Regions from separate parts of the Streptomyces aurantiaciflavus genome, predicted to be linked through region 4. Evidence: riboswitches for the same ligand, from Rfam matches in the RefSeq annotation. Region 4 holds a riboswitch; each other region holds the start of a gene.
The links. Region 4 has a riboswitch for cyclic di-AMP ahead of ACPT94_RS38415 (M23 family metallopeptidase). Riboswitches for the same ligand answer to the same signal wherever they lie in the genome.
Positions count from the first base shown of each region.

Region 1: it holds a riboswitch for cyclic di-AMP, as region 4 does, so the genes downstream of both, ACPT94_RS35520 (transglycosylase SLT domain-containing protein) here and ACPT94_RS38415 (M23 family metallopeptidase) in region 4, are expected to answer to the same signal.
Region 2: it holds a riboswitch for cyclic di-AMP, as region 4 does, so the genes downstream of both, ACPT94_RS07905 (transglycosylase family protein) here and ACPT94_RS38415 (M23 family metallopeptidase) in region 4, are expected to answer to the same signal.
Region 3: it holds a riboswitch for cyclic di-AMP, as region 4 does, so the genes downstream of both, ACPT94_RS31100 (M23 family metallopeptidase) here and ACPT94_RS38415 (M23 family metallopeptidase) in region 4, are expected to answer to the same signal.

Region 1 covers NZ_JBNCAQ010000041.1:14,443-18,645, forward strand. The annotation lists gene ACPT94_RS35515 (peptide MFS transporter) at 1-1,421, shown strand, start outside; cyclic di-AMP (ydaO/yuaA leader) riboswitch at 1,759-1,939, shown strand; gene ACPT94_RS35520 (transglycosylase SLT domain-containing protein) at 1,943-2,413, shown strand; gene ACPT94_RS35525 (HAD family hydrolase) at 2,537-3,361, opposite strand; gene ACPT94_RS35530 (GNAT family N-acetyltransferase) at 3,683-4,203, shown strand, end outside.
Region 2 covers NZ_JBNCAQ010000005.1:283,498-287,700, reverse strand. The annotation lists gene eno (phosphopyruvate hydratase) at 1-500, opposite strand, end outside; gene ACPT94_RS07905 (transglycosylase family protein) at 882-1,580, opposite strand; cyclic di-AMP (ydaO/yuaA leader) riboswitch at 1,585-1,751, opposite strand; gene ACPT94_RS07900 (transglycosylase family protein) at 1,957-3,003, opposite strand; gene ACPT94_RS07895 (cytochrome P450 family protein) at 3,217-4,203, opposite strand, start outside.
Region 3 covers NZ_JBNCAQ010000031.1:56,307-60,509, forward strand. The annotation lists gene ACPT94_RS31085 (SGNH/GDSL hydrolase family protein) at 1-90, opposite strand, end outside; gene ACPT94_RS31090 (DUF6250 domain-containing protein) at 237-944, opposite strand; gene ACPT94_RS31095 (hypothetical protein) at 959-1,114, opposite strand; gene ACPT94_RS31100 (M23 family metallopeptidase) at 1,369-2,367, opposite strand; cyclic di-AMP (ydaO/yuaA leader) riboswitch at 2,372-2,530, opposite strand; gene ACPT94_RS31105 (alpha-galactosidase) at 2,837-4,203, opposite strand, start outside.
Region 4 covers NZ_JBNCAQ010000049.1:47,605-51,807, reverse strand. The annotation lists gene ACPT94_RS38420 (aldo/keto reductase) at 1-723, opposite strand, end outside; gene ACPT94_RS38415 (M23 family metallopeptidase) at 861-1,889, opposite strand; cyclic di-AMP (ydaO/yuaA leader) riboswitch at 1,899-2,056, opposite strand; tRNA gene ACPT94_RS38410 (tRNA-Met) at 2,414-2,487, opposite strand; gene ACPT94_RS38405 (dihydrofolate reductase family protein) at 2,651-3,778, opposite strand; gene ACPT94_RS38400 (MarR family winged helix-turn-helix transcriptional regulator) at 4,084-4,203, shown strand, end outside.

The sequences.
Region 1 (4,203 bases), on a different contig from region 4:
GCCTGCTCACCCTCTGCGGTCTGGAGGCCTGGGAGCGTTTCTCGTTCCTCGGCACGCAGGCCGTCCTGGTGCTCTGCTTCGCCGACACGGTGGCGCACGGCGGTCTGGGCCTGCCGGCGGGGACCGCCGCCTCCCTCGCGGCGGCCTACGGCGCCCTCGTCCATCTGCTCTGCGTCGCCGGCGGCTGGCTCGCCGACCGCGTCCTGGGCTCGTACCGCGCGGTGCTGTGGGGCGGCATCCTGATCGCCTGCGGCCACTACGCCATGGCGGTGCCCACGGCCGGCACGACCTGGGTGGGCCTCGGCCTGGCCGGCGCGGGCACCGGCCTGCTCAAGCCGAACGCGGCCACCATGGCCGGCAAGCTGTACCGCACCGACGACGACCGCCGAGACGCCGGCTTCGCGCTCGCCTGCACGGCGATCAACATCGGCGCCTTCACGGGCCCGCTGATCACCGGCCGGCTCGGCGACCACCAGGGCTGGCACTGGGGTTTCTCGGTGGCCGCGATCGGTATGACGTTCGGCCTGGCCCAGTATGCGACCGGCCGCCGTCACCTGTCCGGGCGAAAGCACACGGCGGAATGCGCCCTCGCGCCCGCCGCGATGCGCCTCGCGCTCCACAGGATCGTCACCGGCCTCGTCGTCGCCACCGCCGTCGGCGTGCTGCTCGCGGCGGCCGGCTGGCTGACCCTGGCCCGCTTCGTCGATCTGCTCACCCTCGCCTCGGTGCTCGCCCCGGTCGCCTGCTTCGCGGTGATGTTCGCGAGTCCCGGGGTGACCCAGGAGGAGCGCGGCCGGCTGCGCCCGTACGCCGTGCTCTTCCTGGCCTCGACGGTCTTCAACTTCGTCCTGTTCCAGGCGTACTCCACGATGGTGCTGCTGGCGTCGGCGAACGCCGAGACGACGATCCTCGGCTTCGCCTTCCCGGCGAGCTGGTACGCCTCCGCCCTGGCCGCCTTCGAGATCGGCCTCGCCCCCTTCGTCGCGGCCCTGTGGGTGCGCATGGGCCGCGCCCAGCCGCACGCCTCGAACAAGATCGCCCTGGGCGTCGTCCTGGGCGGCCTGTCGTTCCTGCTCATGGTCCTGCCGACGTCCGCGCAGTCCTCCGGCGCCCACCCCATGTCCGTCTGGTGGATCGTCGGCGCGTACCTGCTGCTCGGCCTCGGCCACGTCCTCCTGGAGACCTCCGGCATGTCGGCCACCACCAAGCTCGCCCCGGCGGCCTTCTCCAGCCAGACCATGTCCCTGTGGTTCCTCTCCCCGGCCCTCGCGGGTGGCATCCAGGCGCAGACGGTGAAGCTCTACGACGACGTCTCCCCGCGGGCCTACTTCGGCGTCAACGGCGCGATCGCGCTCGCCGCGGGCCTGGCCGTCCTGTCCGCCGCCCCCTGGCTGCGCCGCACGATGCACCCCGTCCGCTGAGCTGCCGCACGCCCCGCCCGCACCCCTCCGTACGGCACATTCCACGCGCGCCCCTTTAAAAGGGACTTGGGATTTACGTCCGATTCGCACCTCTTGTGAATGCGGGTGAGTTGGCTCACTTCACAAAAGAACCGCACCCTTCACCGGAATAAGTCATTCCGCTTTTCCGGCAAGCGAGTTGAAGGTTGGCGAACGCAAAGGATCAAGCACCCCATACGCCGCAGATCAAGGTCAATAGGGGCTTTCTGTGAATCCGGCACTTGTTCCGGACATGTGCTCTCGCATACGTTCCCGCCCAGTCGGGCAGACGCCTCATCCTGCCGCCGCCCGGCACCCCATCGACGAACCACTCGCGCACGGCAGGAGCGGGGGACCCAGGTAGGCCGCCGGACGGTACGTCAGACACGTACCGGACCGGCTCGGGGTGAAGCCGCGTCGCCGTATCCGTACGGCGGCCGGCCGGGCACCTCCCCGCCCGAACCCGACAGCTCACCTCGCAGGCGCCGGAGAGGAACTTCCCCATGCCCGCTGCCGCTCAGCCCCGCCGCCGCTTCACCCGCGCCATCTCCGTCGCCTGCACCGGCGCCGCCGTGCTCGCCCTCCCGTTCATCGGCGCGACCAGCGCCTCCGCGGCCCCCACCGAGACCTCGGCGACCACACTCGCCGGGTACCCCAACAACCTCGACGGCTGGATCCGCGAGTCGCTCGCGATCATGGCGGAGAGGGGCATTCCGGGCACCTACAACGGCATCTACCGCAACATCATGCGCGAGTCCTCGGGCAACCCGAACGCCATCAACCTGTGGGACTCCAACGCGGCCAAGGGCATCCCGTCCAAGGGCCTGCTCCAGGTCATCGACCCGACCTTCGCCGCGTACCACGTGCCCGGCACCTCGTACGACCCGTACGACCCGGTCGCCAACATCACCGCCGCCTGCAACTACGCGGCCGCGCGGTACGGCTCGATCGACAACGTGTTCGGCGCGTACTGATCCCCTCCCCCGCACTCCCCGCTCCCACCACTCCCCACTCCGTCAGGACTCCCGCACGACCGGCGCACAACTGGCGCACGACCGGCGTGTGACCGGCGTGCGACTCCTGCGCGGCCGCGGCCCTCAGGGGAAGAGGCGTTCGAGGACGACGGCCACGCCGTCGTCCTCGTTCGATGTCGTCACCTCGTCGGCCACGGCCTTGAGTTCGGGATGGGCGTTGGCCATCGCGACGCCGTGCGCCGCCCAGTCGAACATCGGGATGTCGTTGGGCATGTCACCGAAGGCGATCGTGTCCTGCGGCCTCAGCCCGAGGTGTTCGGCGGCCAGGGCCAGCCCCGTCGCCTTGGTGATGCCGCACGGCTGGAGCTCCACCGTGCCCGGCCCCGACATGGTCACGGTCGCGAGCGAGCCGACCACCGAGCGGGCCGTCGCCGCCAACTCGTCGTCGGACAGCGTGGGATGGCGCAGCAGCACCTTGCTGATCGGCTCGCACCACAGGTCCTCGCGCGCGCCGACGCGCAGGGCCGGCAGGGTCGGGTGCGGCATCCGGTAGCCCGGCTCGATGAGCGTGAGCCCGTCGACGCCGTCCTGGTCGACGGCCGCGTACACCTGCCCGACCTCCGCCTCGATCTTCTCGAGCGCGGTCCCGGCCAGTTCCCGGTCCAGGGTGACCGACCACAGCAGACGGTTCGCGCCGGCGTCGTACAACTGCGCGCCCTGTCCGCACACCGCGAGCCCCCTGCTGCGCAGGTTCGCCAGCAGCGGCCGTACCCGGGGTGCCGGGCGGCCCGTCACCACCAGATGGCGGGCGCCGGCGGCCGCCACCCGCGCGAGCGCGTCGAGCGACCGGTCGGAGAAGGTGTCGTCGCCGCGGAGCAGCGTTCCGTCCAGGTCGGTGGCGATGAGGGGGTACGCGCAGCGCGCGGCAGGTGCGAGGGGTGCGGCCATGATCAGAGAATACGGATCCGGGCCGCTTCCAACTCACCGACCGTTCAGCCCCGGGCGGTGCCCGCCGGCTCCTCGCCACCCCCGCCCGACACCGCCGCACGGAGCGGGGGCCCGCGCGGAAAGGAAAACCGCGGGCAAAGAAACCGGGGGGCGAGAAACGGCTTTCTGGCGCAACGCCGGGTACCGGCCGGTTAAAGGCCTCTGCACCAGTTGGCAACAACATGCTCCGCTACCTACCGCCCGAACTGTCTGGAGCGGTACCGTCCAAGGGTCCAGGGGGGACTTGATCGGGGGGTCAGGTTGAGCAGTGGACGTATTCGTGTGCTGAGGCCGGAGGATCTCGGCGAGGGGGAACGGGAGCGGTGGCGTGCGCTGCGCGCCGCCTCGACAGTCCCGCGCAACCCGTTCATGGAACCGGAGTTCGCCGACGCCGTGGGGCGCGTACGGCCCCGCGCGCGGGTGGCGGTGGTGTACGAGGGGCGCGAGCCGGTCGGCTTCCTGCCCCATGAGCGCGGCCGGTTCGGCCAGGGCCAGGCCCTCGCGTACGGCGTCTCGGACGCCCAGGGAGCCGTGCTGAGCCCGGGTATCGGACTCGACGCGGGCGAACTGATGCGGGCATGTTCTCTGTCGAGCTTCGCCTTCGACAACCTGGAGGCGGAACAAGGGCTGTTCACCGCGCATGCGGCCGCCGAGTACGCGGCCTACGTCATCGACGTGGAGAAGGGCTACGAGACCTACGAGTCCGTGCTGCGGGCGCAGTCGCCGAAGTTCCTGAAGACGACGCTCGCCAAGGAGCGCAGGCTCGGCCGCCAGGTGGGCGAGCTGCGGTTCGTGTTCGACGA
Region 2 (4,203 bases), on a different contig from region 4:
ATCATGAACTCCTGGATGTCCACGTTGGAGTCGGCGTGCGAGCCGCCGTTCAGGATGTTCATCATCGGCACCGGCAGCAGGTGCGCGTTCGGGCCGCCCAGGTAGCGGAAGAGCGGCAGGTCGCTGGCCTCGGAGGCGGCGTGGGCGACGGCGAGGGAGACGCCGAGGATGGCGTTGGCGCCGAGGGAGCCCTTGTTGTCGGTGGCGTCCAGGTCGAACATCGCCTGGTCGATCAGGCGCTGCTCGGTGGCGTCGTAGCCGACCAGCTCCGGGCCGATCTGCTCGATGACGGCGAGGACGGCCTTCTCGACGCCCTTGCCCTGGTAACGGTTGGGGTCGCCGTCGCGGAGCTCGATGGCCTCGAAGGCACCGGTGGAGGCGCCGGACGGGACGGCGGCACGACCCGTGCTGCCGTCGTCGAGGCCGACCTCGACCTCGACCGTGGGGTTGCCTCGGGAGTCCAGGATTTCCCGGGCTACGACGACGTCGATGGACGGCACGAGCATCTCCTTCTTGGGATGTGACGCTGGTAGTGCGGGGCACGTGTGGGCCGTGATGAGCCCTTGCTGAGCCTTGCGACTAGAGCCTAACCGTCCCGGGGCCGTCGGCAGCCGACCGACCGTCCCGTGGACAGACTGACGGTACACATTGTTCCCGGTCGGAACAAAGGGGGCCGGGGAAACTCCGGGAACTGAAGGGCGACTCCGGGAACGCGAGGTGAACCGCGGGACACGGGCGGGCAAGGAAAAACCCCGCCCCGGTGCGTACGGGGGAACACGCACCGGGGCGGGGAGCCCGTGAGGGCGGGGGGCACCCTCACGAGGCCTTCAGTGTGCGGGCCTCGGTTGTGAGGGGGCTGTGACTTGGGTAAGAGCCGCCTCTTACTTCAGGTGCAGCTGCTGGCCCGGGTAGATGAGGTCGGCGTCCTCGACGATGTCCTTGTTCAGCTGGAAGAGCTTCTCCCAGCCGCCCTTGACGTTCTGCTCCGCGGCGATGGAGCTGAGGGTGTCGCCCTTGACGACCTTGTACTCGCCGTCGCCCTTCTTGACCTTCTTGCCGGTCGGGGTGGTGACCGTCTTCTGGGTCTTCCGGGTCTCGGTGGCCGGGCGCTCGGCGGAGCGGGAGGCGCTGCGCTCCTCGGTCGAACGGGTGTTGGCGCCCGACGAGCCGGAGCCGGAACCGCTGTCGGCGGAGCCGCCGTTGTACCCGGCGCTGGACAGGCCCTTGCCGCAGACCGGCCAGGCACCCTTGCCCTGGCTCGCGAGGACCTTCTCGGCGACGGCGATCTGCTGCGCCTTGGAGGCCTTGTCGGCGGTGGAGGCGTACTGCGTGCCGCCGTACGCGGCCCAGGTGGAGGCGGAGAACTGCAGACCGCCGTAGTAACCGTTGCCGGTGTTGATGGACCAGTTGCCGCCGGACTCGCACTGGGCGACGGCGTCCCACTCGGAGGCCGTGGCGGCGGAGGCGCTGCCGGCCGCCATCAGCGGGGCGGCGACGGCGGCGGTGGTGACACCGGCGACGGCGATGGCGCGAGTGGCCTTGGACGGACGACGGTGCTTGCCCTTGCCGGAAAACAGCATGGATCGATCCCCTCACCGACGCCTGCGAGGTGAGCTGTCGGGTTCGGGCCGGTTGAGTTGCCCGGCCACTCCTCCGTGGGAGGTGTGGCTTCACCCCTAGCCGCGGCCGTCAACTGCCCGGTGCGGCACTTACCTTGGGTCCCCCGCTCCTGCCTGCGGCGCTTGACGCGACGACTGTTCCCGGGCGGCCGCTGGCAGGATTCGGCGTTGCGACAGCCGGGGCTCGGGTTGCCGAGCGCTCATGACCGTAGACACGCGATCGGCGGAATTTCAAAGACGATCAGCGCTTCTGAGACTCATCCCACACTTTCACCAAACCGGACATTCGGGTGCGAAGTGTGACGTGAACTCCCCCCGTTTTCTCGGGATTTAGGCCCTATTCGACCCCGGTCACAAGAGTCTGACCGGGAGCGATGTCGCTCGGGTCGGCGCCGATGACGTCCTTGTTCTCGGCGTAGAGGGCGCGCCATCCGCCGTCGAGGTCAAGGGAGTCGGCGATGGAGGCGAGGGAGTCGCCCGCCCGGACGGTGTAGGTGCCGGCCGTGCCGCCGAGGGTGCTCGCGGCGTGACGGCCGGAGGAGGCGGCGGACTTGTCGTCGGTCGCGCTCTCGTCGGCGGTGCCGCCGCGGTGACGGCCGGAGCCGGTCGCGTCGGCCGCGGTGTCGGCCGCACCGGTGTCGACGAGGCTCCAAGAACCGGCACTCTGCCCCGAGTTGTCCGAGTCGTCCGTTTCGCGGGTGCCCGTGGACGAACTGTCGCCCGCCGGTGAACCGCTCGCGTCGGCGCCGGTGGACGGGCCGGACGCGGCGGAGCCGCCCGGCGTGGAGGAGGTGGAAGACGAAGGGGATGAAGGGGACGAGGAGGGCGAATTCGTGGAATCCGGTGAGGAGTCGGCGGACGGGTCGGTGGAGGTGTCGCCGGAATCCTTCGAGGAGCCGGAGGAGTCCGAGGAGCCGGACGAGCCCTTCGACAGGTCGGACAAGCCGGACGTTATGGAGGAGTCGGACGAGTCGCCCGCCACGCCCGTGTCCAGGTCCAGCGAGCCGGACTCCTTGCTGAGCCCGGACGTCAGCCCGCAGGTGCCCCACGCGCCGACGCCCTGGTCGGCGAGGAGCTTCTGGGCGACGGAGATCTGCTGGTTGCGGCTGGCCAGGTCGGGGCGCGAGGCGTAGTCGAGGCCGCCGTACTTCTCCCAGTCCTCCTGGGTCAGGGACAGGCCGCCGTACTCACCGCCGCCCTTGTCAGCGCTCCAGGAGCCGCCGGTCTCGCACTCCGCGACCTTGTCCCACACCGTGCCGTCGGCGGCGCTCGCGCCGGAGGCGCCGAGCAGCGGGATGGCGATGGCGGAACCGGTCACCCCGGCCGCGACGAGGAGGGCCGGGGCCTGGCGGGGGCGACGGTGACGACCGTTCCCGGAGAGCATGCGGGCGCCTTTCTCGAGACAGCAGTGCCCGCGCGGCGACCGAAGCGGGGTCGCCGCGCTGACGAGTGAACGTATCGGCAGACGATCACTTGTCACAAGTTAATGCCGCGCAGATCACGTGAAGATCACAGAGTTGAGGAACGGTCACCTTTGCTTCGCCGTACGGCCACATCACGGCGGGTCAGCGGACGGGTGCGAAAGGTGGGCCCCGGTTCAGCGTGGTTCAGCCGGTGCTACGGGGGTGAACTCCACGGGCAGGGTGCGCAGTCCGCGCATGATGAGGCCGCCGCGCCATCGCAGGTCGGCCGGGTCGGCGGCGAGCCGGAGGTCGGGGAGACGGGTGAGGAGGGTGGCGAGGGCGGTCTGGCCCTCCAGGCGGGCGAGCGGGGCGCCGAGGCAGTAGTGGATGCCGTGGCCGTAGCCGAGGTGCTGGTTGTCGCGGCGGGAGAGGTCGAGGACGTCGGGGTCGGTGAAGCGTGCCGGGTCGCGGTCCGCGGCCGCGAGGACGACGAGGACGGGGTCGCCGGGGGCGATGTCCTGGCCGCCGAGGGTGAGGGGGCGGGTGGCGAAGCGCCAGGTGGCGAGTTCCACGGGGCCGTCGTAGCGCAGGAGTTCCTCGACGCCGGTTTCGAGGAGGGCGCGGTCGCCGGAGTTCAGGGAGTCCTGGAGCCGGTGCCGCTGCTCGGGGTGGGTGAGGAGGGCGTAGGTGCCGTTGCCGATGAGGTTGACGGTCGTCTCGAAGCCGGCGAACAGGAGGATGAAGGCCATGGCGGCGGCCTCGTTCTCGGTGAGGTGCTCGCCGTGGTCGGAGGCGCGGATGAGGCCCGAGATGAGGTCCTCGCCGGGCGTGGGCTCGGCGGACAGGGCCTCGCGCTTGCGGTGGATGAGTTCGGCGAGATAGCCGCGCATCTTCTTCACCGACCGCGCGACACCACCGCGCGGGCCTCCCCCGTGCCGGATCATCATGCCCGCCCAGTCCCGGAAGTCGTCCTGGTCCTCGCGGGGAACGCCGAGGAGGTCGCAGATGGCGTAGATGGGGAGGGGGAACGCGAAGTCGTGGATGAGGTCGGCGGTGCCCTGCGGGGCGAACCGGTCGATGAGGTGGTCGGTGAGCTCCTGCACGCGGGGCGCGAACTCGGCGACACGGCGAGGTGTGAACGCCTTGCTGACGAGGCGTCGCAGGCGAGTGTGGTCCGGCGG
Region 3 (4,203 bases), on a different contig from region 4:
GTCGGCCCAGCCGACGAACGCCCCGTCGGGGCCGGGGTCGCCCACGCCCTCGGTGAAGCTGTCCCCCACCGCCACGTACGACCCGATCACTGATCTGTTGTCACTCTTCGAATCGTCTGCCACAGGAGTGCATGATCCTCCTTCGAATGTGACCTACGCGACCGTAGGCAGGGGTTGACGTGCGGTGAGATAAGCCACTCCTAAAGAGTTTGCCAATCAGGGAATAAGGCACCCCGTCAGCCACGTCGACGCAGCGACCACACCCGGAAGCCGCTGATCCGGAAGTGGCTCCAGGTGGTGCGGAACGCGAAGTGCCCGCTGGTGTAGGGCTCCGGGTCGGTGTAGTCGAAGACGAGCCGCCCGTTGTTCCACCACCGGACGGTGGAGCCGTCGGAGACGATCCGCACACGGTTCGGCTCGTTCGCCACGAGCAGCGGCTCGGTGTAGTCGAGAATCAGGGGCCGCACCCCCGCCTGGCCGACGTAGCGGCGCAGCCGGGTGGTGGTGTTGGTGTTGGCGCCGTAGCCGACGTAGTACGTCTTCAGGTGGTCGTACTCCGCCAGCGCCCCGCCGCGCGGGGTGGCGAAGAGGTCGTCCGGGGAGCGGACGTCGACGGCGTTCCAGAAGTTGTTGAGGTCGGAGACGCGGTCGTTGACGCCGCCCGCGGAGACCGGGGTCGCGGTGTACTCGAGGACGTACGGCCCTTCGAGGCGCTGCTTGAACCAGATGGTCGCGCCGGCGGGCACGTCGACCTCCAGCGTCCCGCGGGAGGCGGTGACGGTGCCGCCGTTCTCCAGTTCCACGGCCCACTTGCCGAGGCCGTGGCGGAAGTCGTCGTGGGCGACGAGGCGGCGGTGGCGGGGCGAGGCGCTCGCGGTGGGGGCGAGGGCGGACAGGGCGGCGCCGGCGGCCAGGGCGCCGAAGGCTCTGCGCGTGGTCGTCATGGGATGCGGCTCCTTCAGTGGGCGGGGGTGATGAGGGAGGGCTGCGGGACACGGCGGGTCTCGGTGCCCGCGTAGCGCTCGGCCGCCTGGCCCCCGGGCGGGGAGCAGAGCCCGGCCGGCAGGGCGGCAGCGGTGACGGCGACGGCTCTTCGGCGTCGGACGGGGTTCACTCGGGACCTCCACAGAGCGTCAGAAAGCGCTTGCACCTGACGGAGATCACTGTGTCCCGACTCCGGCCCGGCTGTCGACGCCCGGGGGCGACCTGCCACAGGACCGCAATGAAACGATCATGAAAAAGCGAAGCCGACCATGGCGGTCGGCACCCGCACACCGGCCCGACGGGTGCCGCGCACGCCGAAGGCCGGACCCGTGGATCGGGATCCGGCCTTCGGTGTGCGTGTCAGGCAGGTGGTCGTGCGGGAGGTCAGCCGACCGGGACGCCGCGGGCGCGGAGGTAGGCGACCGGGTCGACGTCCGAGCCGTAGTTCGGCGTGGTGCGGATCTCGAAGTGCAGGTGCGGGCCGGTCACGTTGCCGGTCGCGCCGGACAGGCCGACCTGCTGACCCGCGGAGACGGTCTGGCCGGCCGAGACCGAGAGCTGGGACAGGTGGCCGTACTGCGCGTAGTAGCCGTCGGCGAGCCTGATGACGACCTGGTTGCCGTACGCGCCGCCCCAGCCCGCGGAGACGACCGTGCCCGCGCCGACCGCCTTGAGCGAGGTGCCGGTCGGGACGACGAAGTCGACGCCGGTGTGGTAACCGCTGGACCACATGCTGCCGGACATGTGGTACGGGGTGCCGACGGTGGCGCCGGCCACGGGCTGGACGTAACCGGTGGCGTTGCCGGTGAGCTCGGCGGCCTCGGTGGTCGACGTCTTCGACGCGGAGGACTGTGAGGCCGAGGACTTGGAGGAGTCCGACGACTTCGAGGACTTCGACGACTGCGAGGACTTCGAGGAGGAGGACGAACCGGTCGAAGCGGACGGCGACTTGGTGGCGCCGGCCGTGGCCTTCTTGCCGATCGAGAGCTTGAGGCCGGGGTGGATGAGCGACGGGTTGCCGCCGACGGCCTCACGGTTGTCCTCGTAGAGCCGCTGCCAACCACCGCTGACGTGCTGCTCGTCGGCGATCTTCGAGAGGTAGTCGCCGGCCCGCACCGTGTAGGTCGTGGCGCTCGCGGCGGACTTCGACTCGGCGGCGGACTTCTGCGCGACCGGGACGGCCTGAACGGCCTTTTCCGAAACCGAGGAAACCGAGGAAACCGAGGAAATCGACTGGGCGGCCGCCGACTGGGCCGGCGCGGCATGGGCGCCGGTGGCCCCGATGAGCGGGAGTGCGAGCGCGGCGCCGCCGGTTCCGGCGGCGGCGATGGAGCGGGTGAAGCGCTGGGGCTTCGGACGGCGGTGCTTACCCTTCGCGGGCATGGCGAATTCCTCTCCGGCGCCTGCGAGGTGAGCTGTCGGGTGCGGACTGGAGATGTCCGGCCGTACCGAGGCACGGCTTTACCCCAAGCCTGTTCCGGAGACCGGAACAGGCGGTTCTGCCTGTGGGTCCCCCGCTCCTGCCGTGCACGGGTGAGTGTGTGCGGGCTCCGGGCGGCGGCAGGATTGGGCGTCCGTCCGGAGTGGAGTGGAACGTAAGCGACCTAGACGCACAGGGACAAGCAGAGGTTGCGCTGTTCACGCCTTTCTCTTGATCCGCTGCGAGAATTCCCCGTCACGCTCCGTGCATCAAAAGGGCCGCTTTCCATGGAACGCCCTTGAAAAGCGCCATAATTACGTGAACATGACGGGCGACGCACGGTCACGAATATGACGCTCCTCACGTGACAGCCCTCCAGGATCCTTTATTCCGGAGCGAGTTGGAATGAAGGATCCAATTCGGACAGAAACCTCAGATGCGACGCAGACGGATAACCGCCGCATCAAGGTCGCCCCGCAGTCCGGTGCGCAACCCGTGGTGCAACAGCACCGCCCCCCGGTACGCTTCGCCCGTTTCGAGGCATTCGTACGATGCCGTCGGGTCGAGGCCGCGCAGCCGCAGCGCCGGAACCGGCTCGCCGTACCGCTGCGCCTGGAGCCAGGCGAGGACGACGGCCTCGTCCCCGCGCACGTACTGCACCGCGCTGAGCCCGCCCTCCGGGGCCCGCAGCCGGTAGAGGTCGCCGTGCTGCACCAGGGGCCGGATCTCCTTGTAGAGCTCCACCCAGCGCCCGGCCTCGTCGAGTTCCTCCTCGGTCCACTCGGCGAGGTCGCCGCCGACGCCGAGCACCCCCGCCATGGCGCTGACGAACCGGAAGCGCAGCGAGCTGACCCGCCCGTTGAGCTGGGTGTTGGGGCTGTCGGTGACCCAGGCGGCCATGACCCGTGCGGGGTGGATCTGGCTGAAGCCGTGCTGGATGGCGAGCCGGTCCAGCGGGTCGGTGTTGTCGGAGGTCCACACCTGGTCGGTGCGGCTCATGACCCCGAGGTCGATCCGCCCGCCACCGCCCGAGCAGGACTCGAAGGCCACGCCCGGGTGGGCCGCCCGCAGCCGGTCCAGCAGCGCGTACAGGGCGCGCACATGGTCGACCCAGAGCCGCTGGGCGTAGGAGTCGTCGGGCCAGCCGGCGTCGGTGAAGCAGCGGTTGAAGTCCCACTTGACGTAGTCGATGGGCGCGCTGGACAGGAGCGTGTGGAGCTGCTCCCACAGGTACTCCTGGACGTCCTCGCGCGCGAGGTTGAGTACGAGCTGATTGCGGAATTCCGTCCGCTTTCGTCCCGGCTGGAACTGCACCCAGTCGGGGTGCGCCCGGTACAGGTCGCTGTCCGGGTTGACCATCTCGGGCTCCACCCAGATGCCGAACTGCATGCCGAGCTCGTGCACCTGGTCGGCGAGCGGCTTGAGGCCGTTGGGGAAGCGGTCGGGGTTGGGCCGCCAGTCGCCGAGCCCGGCGTGATCGCCGGTGCGCGCCCCGAACCAGCCGTCGTCGACCACGAACAGCTCGACGCCGATGGCCGCGGCGCGCCGGGCGAGGGTCGCCTGCTGCTCCTCGGAGATGTCGAAGTAGGTGGCCTCCCAGGAGTTGAACAGCACCGGCCGGTCCCGTTCCGCGTCCGGGATCACGTGCGCGCGCTGGTAGGCGTGCCAGGCGCGGCTCGCGCCGCCGAAGCCGCCGTCGGTCCACAGTCCGGCGAAGACGGGCGTGGTGAAGGACTCCCCCACCGCCAGCCGCAGCAGACCCGAGTCGTCGTACCCGGCGCCGCCGGTGATCTGCACGC
Region 4 (4,203 bases):
CTCCAGGTGTTTCGCAGCGCCCTCGGCCCGTGCGCTGTCCACGGTCGTGCCGGGCCGGTACTTGCCGGTGAGGAAGCCGGACGCCAGCGAGAAGTACGGCACGGCGGCGAGCCCCGAGGCGGCGGCGACGTCCTGGAGTTCGCCTTCGTACGTGTCGCGGGAGACCAGGTTGTAGTGCGGCTGGAGGGCCACGTACCGGGCGAGGCCCTCGCGGTCGGAGAAGTCCAGGGAGGCCCGCAGGCGTTCGGGCGAGATGTTGGAGGCGGCGATGTGCCGGACCTTGCCGGCCTTCACCAGGTCGTCGAGGGCGCCGATGATCTCCTCGACGGGCACTTCGGGCTTGTCGAAGTGGGTGTAGTAGAGGTCGATGTGGTCGGTGCCGAGGCGGCGCAGGGAGGCGTCGGCAGCGGCCTTGATGTTGGTGGCGCTCAGCCCCTGGAAGTCGGGGTGCTGGCTGACCTTCGTGGCGATCACGACGTCGTCGCGGTTGCCGCGCGCCTTCACCCACTTGCCGATCAGGGTCTCGGACTCGCCGCCGCTGTTGCCGTCGACCCAGGCCGAGTAGGAGTCGGCGGTGTCGACGAAGTTGCCGCCGGCGGCCGTGTAGGCGTCGAGGACGGCGAAGGTGGCCGTCTCGTCGGCGGTCCAGCCGAAGACGTTGCCGCCGAGGGCGAGCGGGAAGACCTCGAGGTCGGAGGAACCGAGCTTGCGCAGAGAAGTCATGCTCTGCGTCAACGCCTTGGCCGGAGGCGCGCATTCCGCGTCTCCGGCCAAGGGTTCGCAAACATCCGGGAAATGTCCGGGGAGAACGCGGGAGACCTCACCGACCCCCGGGAACCTCCGGAAACTCCCCGGAAGACTCAGGGGTTCACGCCGTGCTCCCGCAGCCAGGCTCCCGGGTCGATGCCGGAGCTGCTGCCGCCGGGGTGGACCTCCAGGTGGAGGTGGGCGCCGGTGACGTTGCCGGTGGCGCCGACTCGGCCGATGACCTCACCGGTGGAGACCTTCTGGCCGACGCTGACGCTGATGGAGGACTGGTGGGCGAACCAGATCTCGGTGCCGTCGTCGAGGGTGAGCACGGTCTTGTACCCGTACGACCCGTCCCAGCCTGCGGAGGTGATGGTGCCGCTGTGCACGGCCTTGATCAGGGTGCCGGTGGGGGCGGCGAAGTCGAGGCCGGTGTGGTACCCGGAGGACCAGTAGGCGCCGGCCTGGCCGAAGGTCGAGGTGATGGTGTACGAGGAGGTCGGCAGCGTGTACTGCTTGGCGAGCTCGGCGAGGCGCTCGGCCTCGGCCTTCTTCGCGGCCTCTTCGGCGGCCTTCTTCTTCGCGGCGGCGGCCTTGGCCTCCGCCTCCTGCTTGGCCTTGGCTGCCGCGTCGGCCTCCGCCTTGGCCGCGGCGGCCTTGGCGGCGGCCAGGGCCTTGGCCTCGATCTGGCTCTGCTGCGACTCGGCCTGCGCCATGATCCGGCTGCGCAGCGCCTCGCCGGCGTCGGCGGCGCTCTCCGTGCTGTCGTCCGTGGCGACGGAGGTGCCGAAGGTGCTGAGGGCGGGCGCCGTCTCCTCGGGGGTGTCCTCGTCCGAGATCAGGGAACCCACGGAGGGGAGGTCCGGCATGGAGATGGAGACCGGCGGCTTGCCGGTGTTGGCGCTGGCCATGCCCGCGCCGCCGACGGCGGCTATGACGCCTACGCCGAGGACGGTGGAGCTGCGGGCGAGTCCGCCGCGCTGCTTGGACTTGGCGACGCGGTGCCGGCCGCGAACCGGGCGAATGGACTCCTCGGTGGGGTTCCACTCCTCCCAGGGGCCCTCGTCGGTGCGGTAGCTGCCGTAGCCGAAGGTCTGGCTGGGCGCGCTGGGGGCTTCTGGGGCAGGCCGGTTGGACGCCACGCGGGCGTACTCCTTTCCTTCCGTCGCCTACCGGGTTAGCTGACGGGTTCGGAGCGGGAAGGTCTCCTACGCGCGTATACCGGCCGTTGTTACACGGCGGCTTCCGCGTGATTCACCCCAAGGTGGTGGTTCCCCGGTTCCCTTACGGGATTCGGCGCGTGCGCACGGAGCCGCCTCTTGTGACGGCTGGGACGACCGCGCTGCGTTATCGAACGTTAATAGACCCGGGCCCGGGATTCCAAGCCGTTCCGCTTGATCAACAACATTTTTGGCCTGGACTTTTGTCCCACGTCCGGTGAAAAACGGGCGAGTTGACCTTCGCTAGGAGATACCTCAGGGGCGCATCAGGGGTCACACGGGTTTTGATGGTGACTCAGATGTTATGCGGACGGCGCTCACCCGGTCACCGGCCGTGATGATGATCAAGGGTGAAGACATGCGGGGAAGTACGGGGAAGTACGGGGAAGTGGATGAACGCACCGAGGGCCGGAACCCTGATTCGGGTTCCGGCCCTCGGCCTTGAGTAGCGGGGACAGGATTTGAACCTGCGACCTCTGGGTTATGAGCCCAGCGAGCTACCGAGCTGCTCCACCCCGCGTCGGTATGACACCAGTGTACGCCATGCGTGGGACACGAAGCACAACGGTTGATTCATGGGCTGTCCGACCAGCTCATGAGGGAGTCCCCGACCAGCTCACAAGGGAGTCCCGACCGGCTCCGAGGGGACACCGACCGGATCACAGGGGTCCCCCCCGGGGGGCTCACAACAGGTGGCTGTTGGGTGCCTTGGCCTGCTCCTCGTAGTCCGGGAGTACGACGACGTCCACGCCCGCCGCCGTCAGCAGCCCGGTGCCGTCGGCCGCGTGGACGAAGGTGTCCGGCTCCCGCCAGGCCGTCACGACCCGGCGGACACCCGCGTCGAGGATGAGGCGGGCGCAGGGCGCCGGGCGGGAGGAGCGCCGGGTGCAGGGTTCCAGGCTGGTGAAGACGGTGGCGGTGGGCAGTCGGGGGTCGGCGGGGTCGATCTTCGCGAGAGCCGCCTCCTCGGCGTGGACGACGGGGTCGCCGGCCTCCCGGGAGTGGCCGCGGGCCAGCTCCGTCCCGTCGGCGGCCACCACCACCGCGCCCACGCTGAACGCGGTCCGCGAGGGCGGGCAGGCGGCCGCCAGCTCGCAGGCGAGGGCCAGCCAGTGCCGGTCGGCGGCGGCGGGGAGCGGGCCGGTGCCGGGTGCGGTGGGCTCGTAGCGCATGAGGACGACGTCCTCGATGCGGCGCGTCTCGACGAGCCGCAGCCGTCCGCCCTGGTAGCCGCCCGGACCGAAGAGCCGGGGCGCGTTCGGCTCGCCGACGAACAGGGGGGCCAGGACGAGCTGGAGTTCGTCGGCGAGGCCCTCCTGCAGGAGCTGGGTGTGGATGGTGCCGCCGCCCTCGACCATGAGCCGCCGTACGCCCCGGACGTCGTAAAGGTGTTCGAGGAGTCGTCGCCAGTCGAGGCCGGGGCCCAGGGGGACGACGTCGGCGGCGATGCCGAGTGCGCGGGCGCGTTCGGCGCCCCTGTCGGTCGTGTACACGACCTTCTCGCCGCCCGTGTGCCAGAACTTCGCCGCCGGGTCCAGCTCGCCGGAGCCGCTGACCGTGACCTTGAGGGGGTACTCCGGCTTGCCCGCGGCCAGGCGGGCCGCCCGGCGGTCGGGCGAGTTGACCAGGAGCCGGGGGTTGTCGGCGCGGATGGTGCCGGCGCCGACCAGGATCGCGTCGACGGAGGCGCGCACCTCGTCGACCCGGTCGAAGTCGGCGGGGCTGGAGAGCAGCAGGCGGTCGGGGCCGGTGTCGTCGAGGTAGCCGTCGAGGGAGACGGCGGCGGACAGCAGGACGTACGGGTACGGCATCGGCGCGGTCTCCCGGGCTGGTTCTGGCGGCGGACTGGGTCTGGCGGCGGGTTGGGCGTGACAGCGGGCTGAGTCTGTCGGTGGTCGGGGCCGGCGGGTCGGGGCTGGAAGCGGGTCGGGTCTGTCGGCGGTCGGGTCTGTCGGCGGTCGGGGCTGACGGGTCGGGTCTGGCAGCGGTTGGGGCCGGCGGTGGGCCAGGGTCGGCGGCGGCTCGGCCGGGTGGCCTTTCTCCGTGGAACCTGGCCGAGCGGTATCCGGCCGGGACAGCTCTTGGTTCAAGTTTGAAACAAACCTACACTGGTGGCATGACGACCCGCTGGCTCACCCCCGAGGAGCAACGCGCCTGGCGCGCGTACGTCGCCGGATACCTCCTCCTGGAGGACGCCATCGACCGGCAGCTCCAGCAGGAGGCCGGCATGCCTCAC